DNA from 2 places in the Ureibacillus suwonensis genome. Region 2 is predicted to be linked to the other one. Evidence: predicted binding sites of a transcription regulator. Region 2 holds the regulator's gene; the other holds the start of a gene.

Evidence for each region. The regulator LexA, encoded in region 2, represses DNA repair genes until DNA is damaged. The targets are predictions, from matches to a motif close to CGAACATATGTTCG.
Region 1: ACFPOH_RS00810 (DNA polymerase IV) is a predicted target of LexA. The motif match lies at 2,349-2,362, and genes of this name have one in related genera.

Annotation. Positions count from the first base shown of each region.
Region 1 is NZ_JBHSNQ010000009.1:102,599-106,735, forward strand. It holds gene ribD (bifunctional diaminohydroxyphosphoribosylaminopyrimidine deaminase/5-amino-6-(5-phosphoribosylamino)uracil reductase RibD) at 1-8, shown strand, start outside; gene ACFPOH_RS00795 (FAD-dependent monooxygenase) at 17-1,075, shown strand; gene ACFPOH_RS00800 (5' nucleotidase, NT5C type) at 1,094-1,648, shown strand; gene ACFPOH_RS00805 (biotin transporter BioY) at 1,745-2,293, opposite strand; gene ACFPOH_RS00810 (DNA polymerase IV) at 2,487-3,722, shown strand; gene rnz (ribonuclease Z) at 3,738-4,137, shown strand, end outside.
Region 2 is NZ_JBHSNQ010000048.1:121,174-125,310, forward strand. It holds gene tkt (transketolase) at 1-310, opposite strand, end outside; gene ACFPOH_RS05000 (DUF896 domain-containing protein) at 440-670, opposite strand; gene ACFPOH_RS05005 (YneB family resolvase-like protein) at 735-1,391, opposite strand; gene yneA (cell division suppressor protein YneA) at 1,391-1,723, opposite strand; gene lexA (transcriptional repressor LexA) at 1,892-2,509, shown strand; gene ACFPOH_RS05020 (gamma-glutamyl-gamma-aminobutyrate hydrolase family protein) at 2,560-3,309, opposite strand.

The sequences.
Region 1 (4,137 bases), on a different contig from region 2:
AGTACTGATGTTTTGATTGTGGGAGCAGGTCCGGCAAGCTCCCTTCTTTCACTTTCTGCTCGCCAAAAAGGGTGTTTCAGTCATTCTCATCGAACAACATAAAGACATTGCCAAAGAATTCCGGGGAGAACATTTGAATGAAGAGGGGGAAAAAGTCCTCAGAAAACACAATCTATATTCAAAAATTGAAAAACTCGGCTTATTAAAAATGGAAGTCGTTGAATATTGGAAAAATGGGAAACTTTTCAAAATGATTCAGCCGGAAGAAAAAATTGGGCATTTGGGCATCCATGTGCCACAAGCCCATTTATTATCAGTGATCATTGACGAAGCCGGTAAATATGAAAATTTTTCGTTAATGACAAGCACGAAAGTCATCGATTTATTGAAAGATGAGGATGGACATTTTATCGGAATTAAAGCGAAGAAACACGGAGAAGAAATGAATATTTATAGCTCAATCATTATTGGAGCGGATGGAAGATATTCCATTGTCCGGAAAAAAGCGGGCATTGAAACGGCGATAAGGAAACACGGCTATGATTTGCTTTGGGCAAAAGTCCCTGCACCCCATGATTGGAAGCCTTCCATTAAAATGGCGGAAATCGATGGTTATCAATTGGCATTGTTTACCCAAACAAAAGGTTTTGTCCAAATTGGATGGAATATAGAACAAGGTTCATTTCCGAAAATTCGCAAACAGCCCTTAGAGGAGTTTTTGCTCAAATTCATTCAGGCGTTTCCGGAATTGGAAGAAACGGTTCGAAAACATATTACGTCCTGGGAAGATTTTGTTTTGCTCGATGTACATAGCAATTTTACGGAAGTTTGGAAAAAGGACAATGTACTGTTGATTGGGGATGCATGCCACACCATGACGCCGACCGGGGCCTTTGGGTTGAACAGTGCATTGGTGGATGCGGATCGGTTGGCGGAATGCATTGAACCGGGCAATATCAATGAATCAAAGTTAATACAATGTGAAAAGCAAAGAAAAGAGGAAGTAAAAAAACTGCTCGATTTACAAATCGAAAAGGAAAAAAACTTCGCAAATCAATTTATTATCATAGAATAGACAGAAAGTGGGTTTATGGTGAATATCGGATTTGATATTGATGATACGTTAATCAATCTGAGGGAACACGCTTTCCATATATATAATACAAAATTGGGAAAACAGGTGGATATCGCCCTTTTTCATCAGTTAAAAAGGGTTGAAATCCATGAACTTTTTGGGTTGAACGATGAACAGGGGCATCATTTGTGGAATTCCTTGGTGGAAGAAATTTATTTTTCCGATTGCCCTGCTTTCGAGGGGGCGATTGAATTTGTCAACCGGCTCGAAAGGGAAGGGCATGCCATTTTTTATATCACATCGAGACCGAAACAGTATTGTCAAAAAACGAGAAATTGGTTGAAAGAAAAAGGCTTTCCGGTCGTTGATCGACAATTTTATTGCGGAATGAAAGATCATGAGAAAGTGGAAATCATTAAGAAATTGGAATTGGATGTTTATTTTGATGATAAGCCCGCCGTTCTTGAAACGTTAAAAAGTTCGAACATTCATGTGTATGTGAAAAATCAATCCTATAATGAGCAAGTGCTTTTCCCGAGGGTTTATGAATGGAACAATTTCCAATTATTTTAAGGATGTACGAAAAAACCGAATGGCCGAAATAAATGGCCATTCGGTTTTCGTATGGATAGAAGGGGTATCTATTCATAAGCTTAATAAATAAGCAAATTAAACGTATTTTAATAAATTTGCGCTCAATAATCGTTGTCTTACAAGAATTCCTGCCCAAGCGGCGATGACACCTTTGATGATTTCCAATAGGATGAACGGTGCCGCACCGGCCATGAATGCCGCAAGAAATGACATGTCTGCGACCACTTTGAGCCAAAGGGTGCCAAAGGCCAGTGTCAGCATCATTCCTGCCACATTGGCGATCAATCCATGAAGATAAGTATAACCGAATTTATTTAAATACCAGCCCATGAATAATGCGGTAGGAATAAAGCCGATAATATAGCCGCCAGTTGGCCCGACAATAATGGAAAGTCCGCCAGACATTCCTGTAAATACCGGTAAACCGATCGCTCCAAGCAAACAATAAACAAGCACGCTTAAAGTGCCGTATTTTAAACCTAAAATAGTAACAATAAGTCCGATGGCGAGTGTTTGTCCGGTAATCGGAATGAGCGGAAGCGGGATTGTTATTTGAGCTAAAACGGAAATAATCGCTGCTCCAAATGCAATCAATACAAGTCCATATGTTTTTGAAGACGTCACAATTCTTATCCCCCTTTGTTAACCTTTCTCTATATTTGGTTTACAAAAAGGATATCGAACATTTTTTTAAAAGTCAATATGATGTTGATAGTAAATTTGAATCATCATGGGTTTTTTACAGGGCGAATCGAAAAAGGTGGTTTTTTTCGGTTTATGATAAAATAATGTGTAAAGAAACCGGGGAGGAAAAGAGATGGCAAGGGTCATTTTTCATGTCGACATGAACAGTTTCTATGCTTCTGTGGAACAGGCCTATCATCCCGAATTGAAAGGGAAGCCGATCGCGATTGCCGGAAATCCGAAAGAACGCCGCGGCATCATCGTCACAAGTTCCTATGAAGCAAGGGCAAAAGGCGTTTATACGACGATGATTGTTCAAGAAGCATTGAAAAAATGTCCGGAATTGATCCTCCTTCCTCCCGATTTTCAAAAGTACCGTGAAGCCTCAAAAGCGATGTTTACCATTTTGAGAAGCTATACCAAACTGGTTGAACCGGTATCCATAGACGAAGGTTATATGGATGTGACCGAAGTGGCCAAAGAGCGCCATCCTTTGGAACTTGCAAAAGAGATACAGCTTAGAATCTACAATGAATTGGATTTGCCATGTTCCATCGGCATTGCCCCCAACAAATTTTTGGCAAAAACGGCCTCTGACATGAAAAAACCGATGGGCATCACTGTGCTCAGAAAGAGGGAAGTGCCGGAAAAACTGTGGCCACTCCCGGTGATAAAAATGCATGGAGTCGGAGAGAGCACCGCTAAAAAACTGGAATCTTTAGGTATTTATACCATCGGCGATTTGGCCAATGCCCATGAAGGACTATTAAAAGAAGCCTTTGGAAAAATCGGGGTCCGGCTAAAAAGGAGAGCCAACGGAATTGATTCAAGGGAAGTGGATCCGGAATCCATTTACGAAACGAAAAGCGTCGGAAATTCCACCACCCTTCCCTATGACATAACAGAAATGAAGGACATTGAAAGCACGTTTTTAAAACTATCCGGAAAAGTGGCGGAAAGGCTGGAGGCTAAAAATTTATGCGGTTCCACCATCACGATCCAAATCCGGGATTGCCATTGGAATAACCATACGAAAAGCAAAACGGTGCAAAATCCGATTTATTTGAAAAAGGATCTTTATCATGAGGCCATGGAATTATTTTCTAAGGCATGGGATGGTACGCCGATTCGGCTTTTGGGTGTCACCGTTTCCAATGTGATGGATAAAAAACATCTGGCCGAACAACTTACGATTTTCAATTATGAGCAATTCGCAAAAGAAGAACCGATTTATGAAATCATTTATGAAATGGAAAAGAAGTTTGGTAAAGGAATCATTCAAAAAGGAATCGATGTAAAGAAAAAGAGCTATGCATCAAAAACAAGTTTTAGTAAAGACTTCCTGGAAGATTTAAAAGAAGAATTGTAAGAATGGAGATTCAACATGGAACTGGAATTTTTAGGCACAGGAGCAGGAATGCCTTCAAAAGAACGAAATACAAGTTCCCTTGCAATGAAATTGTATGAGGAAAGGGGAACGATTTGGCTATTCGACTGTGGGGAGGCGGCCCAGCATCAAATTTTGCATACCGCCATCAAACCGAGAAAAATAGAAAAAGTGTTTATCACCCATTTACATGGTGACCATATTTTCGGCCTCCCTGGACTGCTCAGCTCCCGTTCTTTTTTGGGCGGAGAGGAGCAAACGCCACTGACCCTTTACGGTCCTTCCGGATTAAAGGAATGGGTTCAATTCACATTGGAACTGACAAAAACCCATTTAAACTATCCGATCCAATATGTAGATGTAAAAGAAGGGGTCATCTTTGAAGACGATCAATTCA
Region 2 (4,137 bases):
CAGGATGCCCTGGCGTTTTTGAACCCCATTGGCGGAAGTTTTTAATTTCTTCCATGTCCAAGCCATATCCGCTTAAATGAAGCAAGCTGTATAACAACATGGATCCATGACCTGCGGAAAGAATGAAACGGTCGCGGTTGAACCAATTCGGATTTTTCGGATTATGGCGCATTTGTTTCGTCCACAATGTATAAGCCATTGGAGCCGCACCCATTGGAAGTCCTGGATGCCCTGAGTTCGCTTTTTCAATCGCGTCAATGGATAAAGTTCGGATTGCATTAATTGCTAATAAATCCGCTGTAGTTGTCATTTTTTGACATCCTTTCTCGTGCTAAAAATAGTTCCGTATTCAGTTTAGACAACATTTCCATAGAAAACAATCTATTTTTTAGGAATATTGTGTGTTAGCTTACATTTATTTGACATCACCAGGACTTCGTCAATTTAATCGGTTGCGGCGAAGTTGTTTTATTTTTTCCGGTGTAACATCATTTCCTTCAATATCAAAAATTTGCACGTTTTCGATGGTCTTTCTGAAAGATTCCCGGAAAGACTCCAAATATTCCTTCCGAAGCAATGTTCGCTCTTTTGCTTCCTCTTCCGTCAATTTGCCCTCTCTTGCTTTTCTTGTTAATTCATTGATACGGTCGATCTTTTCTTTTGGTAACATTCAATCACACCTTTCCCTTTCAATACAAAAAGAATATGAAAAAAAGACCCGAAGTGCAAGCAGATTAGCCTTCAAGTCTTTCTTTATATTCCATATATCTGCGGTGAACGGTTGCTTTGCTCACATCATATCCCAATCCTCTTAAAGTGGATGCAATTTCTTGAAATGTCAACCCCTTTTCCCGCAGCTTGACAATTTCTTCAACAGGAACTTCAATCCGGCCCCTTCCCTCACGATTATGTTTATTTTTGAAATTCCGTTCGGGACGATATCCGTTTTCAACGGCCCGGCGCATTCCCCGCTGAATTTTTGCATTATGTATTTTCCGTTGATACTCCTCTACAATCGCTAATATTTTCAACAGCATTTCGTCCATTTCGTTCAATTTCAATGGACCGGCATCATTAAGGGAATATACATCCGTCTCGCTTTTTTTAAGCAAATGCAGTACCGCTACCCGGGCATGTCCACGGCCTAATCGGGTTTCATCCTGTACGAAGACAGCAGAAATTTCATTTTCCGAAATATAATCCAGCATTTCAAGCAGTCCATCACGATCAACATCATAACCGCTGTGGCAATCTTCAAATATATTATCCACACGAAAGCCCAAACTTCGGGCATATCGTGAAAGCTCTTCCTTTTGCCGTTCCAGGGAAGTTTCCTGTTCAGCTTTTTCCGTACTTACTCTTGCATAAATAACCGCCTTGTTATTTCCCATTATCGTTTGCTCGCTACCTTTACTGATTGAATTTCATCCTCTTCATTAATGGCAATATAGATCGCATCTTTCGGAACCGGGATCATCAACGTTTCTCCGGCAATGATATGTTCTCCGTCAAGATTGTTTTCAACCGCCACCATCCGAATCCAATCCTCTTTCGTCAAATTTCCTTTATAGCGATCCGCCAATGTCCAAAGGGTATCGCCTTCTTTGATTGTAATTTGTTCGAAAGTCAATTCCCCTTCATCTGTAATAAAAATATAAGCAATTATGATTAAAGAAACAATAATCAGCACTTTTAAGTAATGATTTCTTTTTAACCAAGCCATAATTTTCTTCCCCTTTTACGAATGTTTGTTCCGAATATCTGTTCTTACTTTAATACGAACGTACGTTTTTGTCAAGAGTGTTTTTCGAACTTGTGTTTGCATTCTCCGAGATTCATTGCTATACTATATGTAAAATATGTAAAACTATTCACATTAGAGGTGACCACGATGGAAAAGCTGTCAAAAAGGCAAAGAGATATTTTGGAATTTATAAAGAAGGAAGTTCGGGCAAAAGGATATCCTCCATCCGTTCGGGAAATAGGTGAGGCGGTTGGGCTTGCCTCCAGCTCAACAGTACATGGTCACCTTACGCGCCTGGAACAAAAAGGATATATCCGAAGAGACCCGACAAAACCTCGGGCGATTGAAATATTGGATGGTGAAGAAGAACCGCAAAAACAATCAGTAATTCATGTGCCATTGGTTGGCCGGGTGACTGCCGGAAGCCCAATTACAGCGATCGAGAACATCGAGGAATACTTTCCTTTACCTGACGCATACGGAACAAGCAACGATCAATTATTCATGTTGGAAGTGATGGGGGATTCGATGATTGAAGCAGGGATTTTGGACGGGGATTATGTCATTGTAAAGAAAACATCCACTGCGAATAATGGGGATATTGTAGTTGCCATGACCGAAGAAAATGAAGCGACCGTGAAACGTTTTTATAAGGAAAAAGACCACTTCCGCCTTCAACCGGAAAACTCGGCGATGGATCCGATTATTGTGGATAAAGTGACCATCTTGGGAATCGTTGTTGGTTTGTACCGAAGATTTCATTAATGAAATAAAAAAACTCGCAATCTCTTAATTGGAATGCGAGTTTTTTTATTTTATTTTTTTCTACAGGCATGAACAAATGCTTCAAATAACTTCTTTGAAACCTCTTCGCCGCAAATGGCCAATTGTTCCGGATGCCATTGAACGCCCAGACAGAACGGAGCCGTTTGATGTTCCACCGCTTCCACTATGCCATCGCTTGATACTCCGACAACCCTGAGATCTGCCGCAACATCCTTAATCGCCTGATGATGGAAGGAATTTACTGAGATTTTGTCCGATTGAACAATTCGGCTCAATCGGCTTTGTTTTTGAAGCTGTACAAAATGGGACGTTTCAAAGCGGGGAGAGGTTTGGGAATGAAGGAGAACCTTTCCTTCCAATTGATCATAAATATCCTGGTAAATGGTTCCCCCAAGCGCCACATTCAATACTTGCAAACCACGGCAAATGGCAAGAATCGGAATATGGTGTTGGATCGCCAGTTTTGTCCATTGGATTTCCCGTTCATCCCGTTTCGTGAAGACCCTTCCCAACTTTGGAAGCGGTTCTTCTCCAAAGAAAATTGGATTGATATCCCCTCCGCCGGTAAGCAATAACCCATCAATTGTACAAATCATCCGGTCGCCAGCCGATTCTTCGGCATATGGCAGGCAGACTGGGACTCCTCCCGCATCCACCACCGCTTTCACGTACGCCTCATTAACCTTATATATCCCATCATCCCAATCCAACGTGATGCCAATTATCGGTTTTATGCAGGTTTCCTCCTTTATGGCTAAAATATTCCTGACCAAAGGCAAAGAGTTTGAACATTTCTTACTTTAAATGCTGCATATTCCGATTGTTTTCGACATCTTTTGCTTCATAGTGACAAAGGTTTGACAGAAAAAAGATTCATTTTTACTAATAGAGATTCGGACCGGAATAGAGCTTTCTGCTTACAATGGGAAAAGAGCATCTTCCAATTCCATAAATTATTATTTTCACTATAGCAATATTTAAAGATATTTCTTTTTCAATCACTAATAATTCTGTTAATTAATAGTTTTTTATTATAATATAACCAGTTCATCAAAAATAATAGGTCGTGCGGCCTTTTGGATTTTTAGAAAAAGTTACTATTTATCCATAAATACTATTAAGTAATTTTATACCATTGACGGTAATATTGAGAAATTTTATATTCATTATGTAAGATGTCTGTACTACTCCGATTCGAAGATCATTCTTCGACAAAAGTAAGACAGGCTATACATAATGCTGGGAGGTGTAGTCATGGAATTAGTAGGAAACTTATTACAATTAGTACTTGGTTTACTTAACAGCCTTTTAGGCGGTCTTCTTTAATCCTGACAAACAGAAAGTTTCTTTATAAGCTTTCTGGACAAGCTGTTCTTTATTTCAATTTGGAATACCCAGCTTAAGCTTTTAGCTGGCATAAGTAAGATATGGGATGAACTTATGCCGGCTAATTTTCTTTTCAGGTCAACATGCAAATGATGTCGACAAAATTCATCTTGCATAGTAAATCCTTCATCATCATATTTTTGAATTTTTTATGAACCATGTTTGAAGAGCCTTTTCTGATTGACAAAGGCCGTAAGTTGAATACTGTCTCTCTTTCCAAT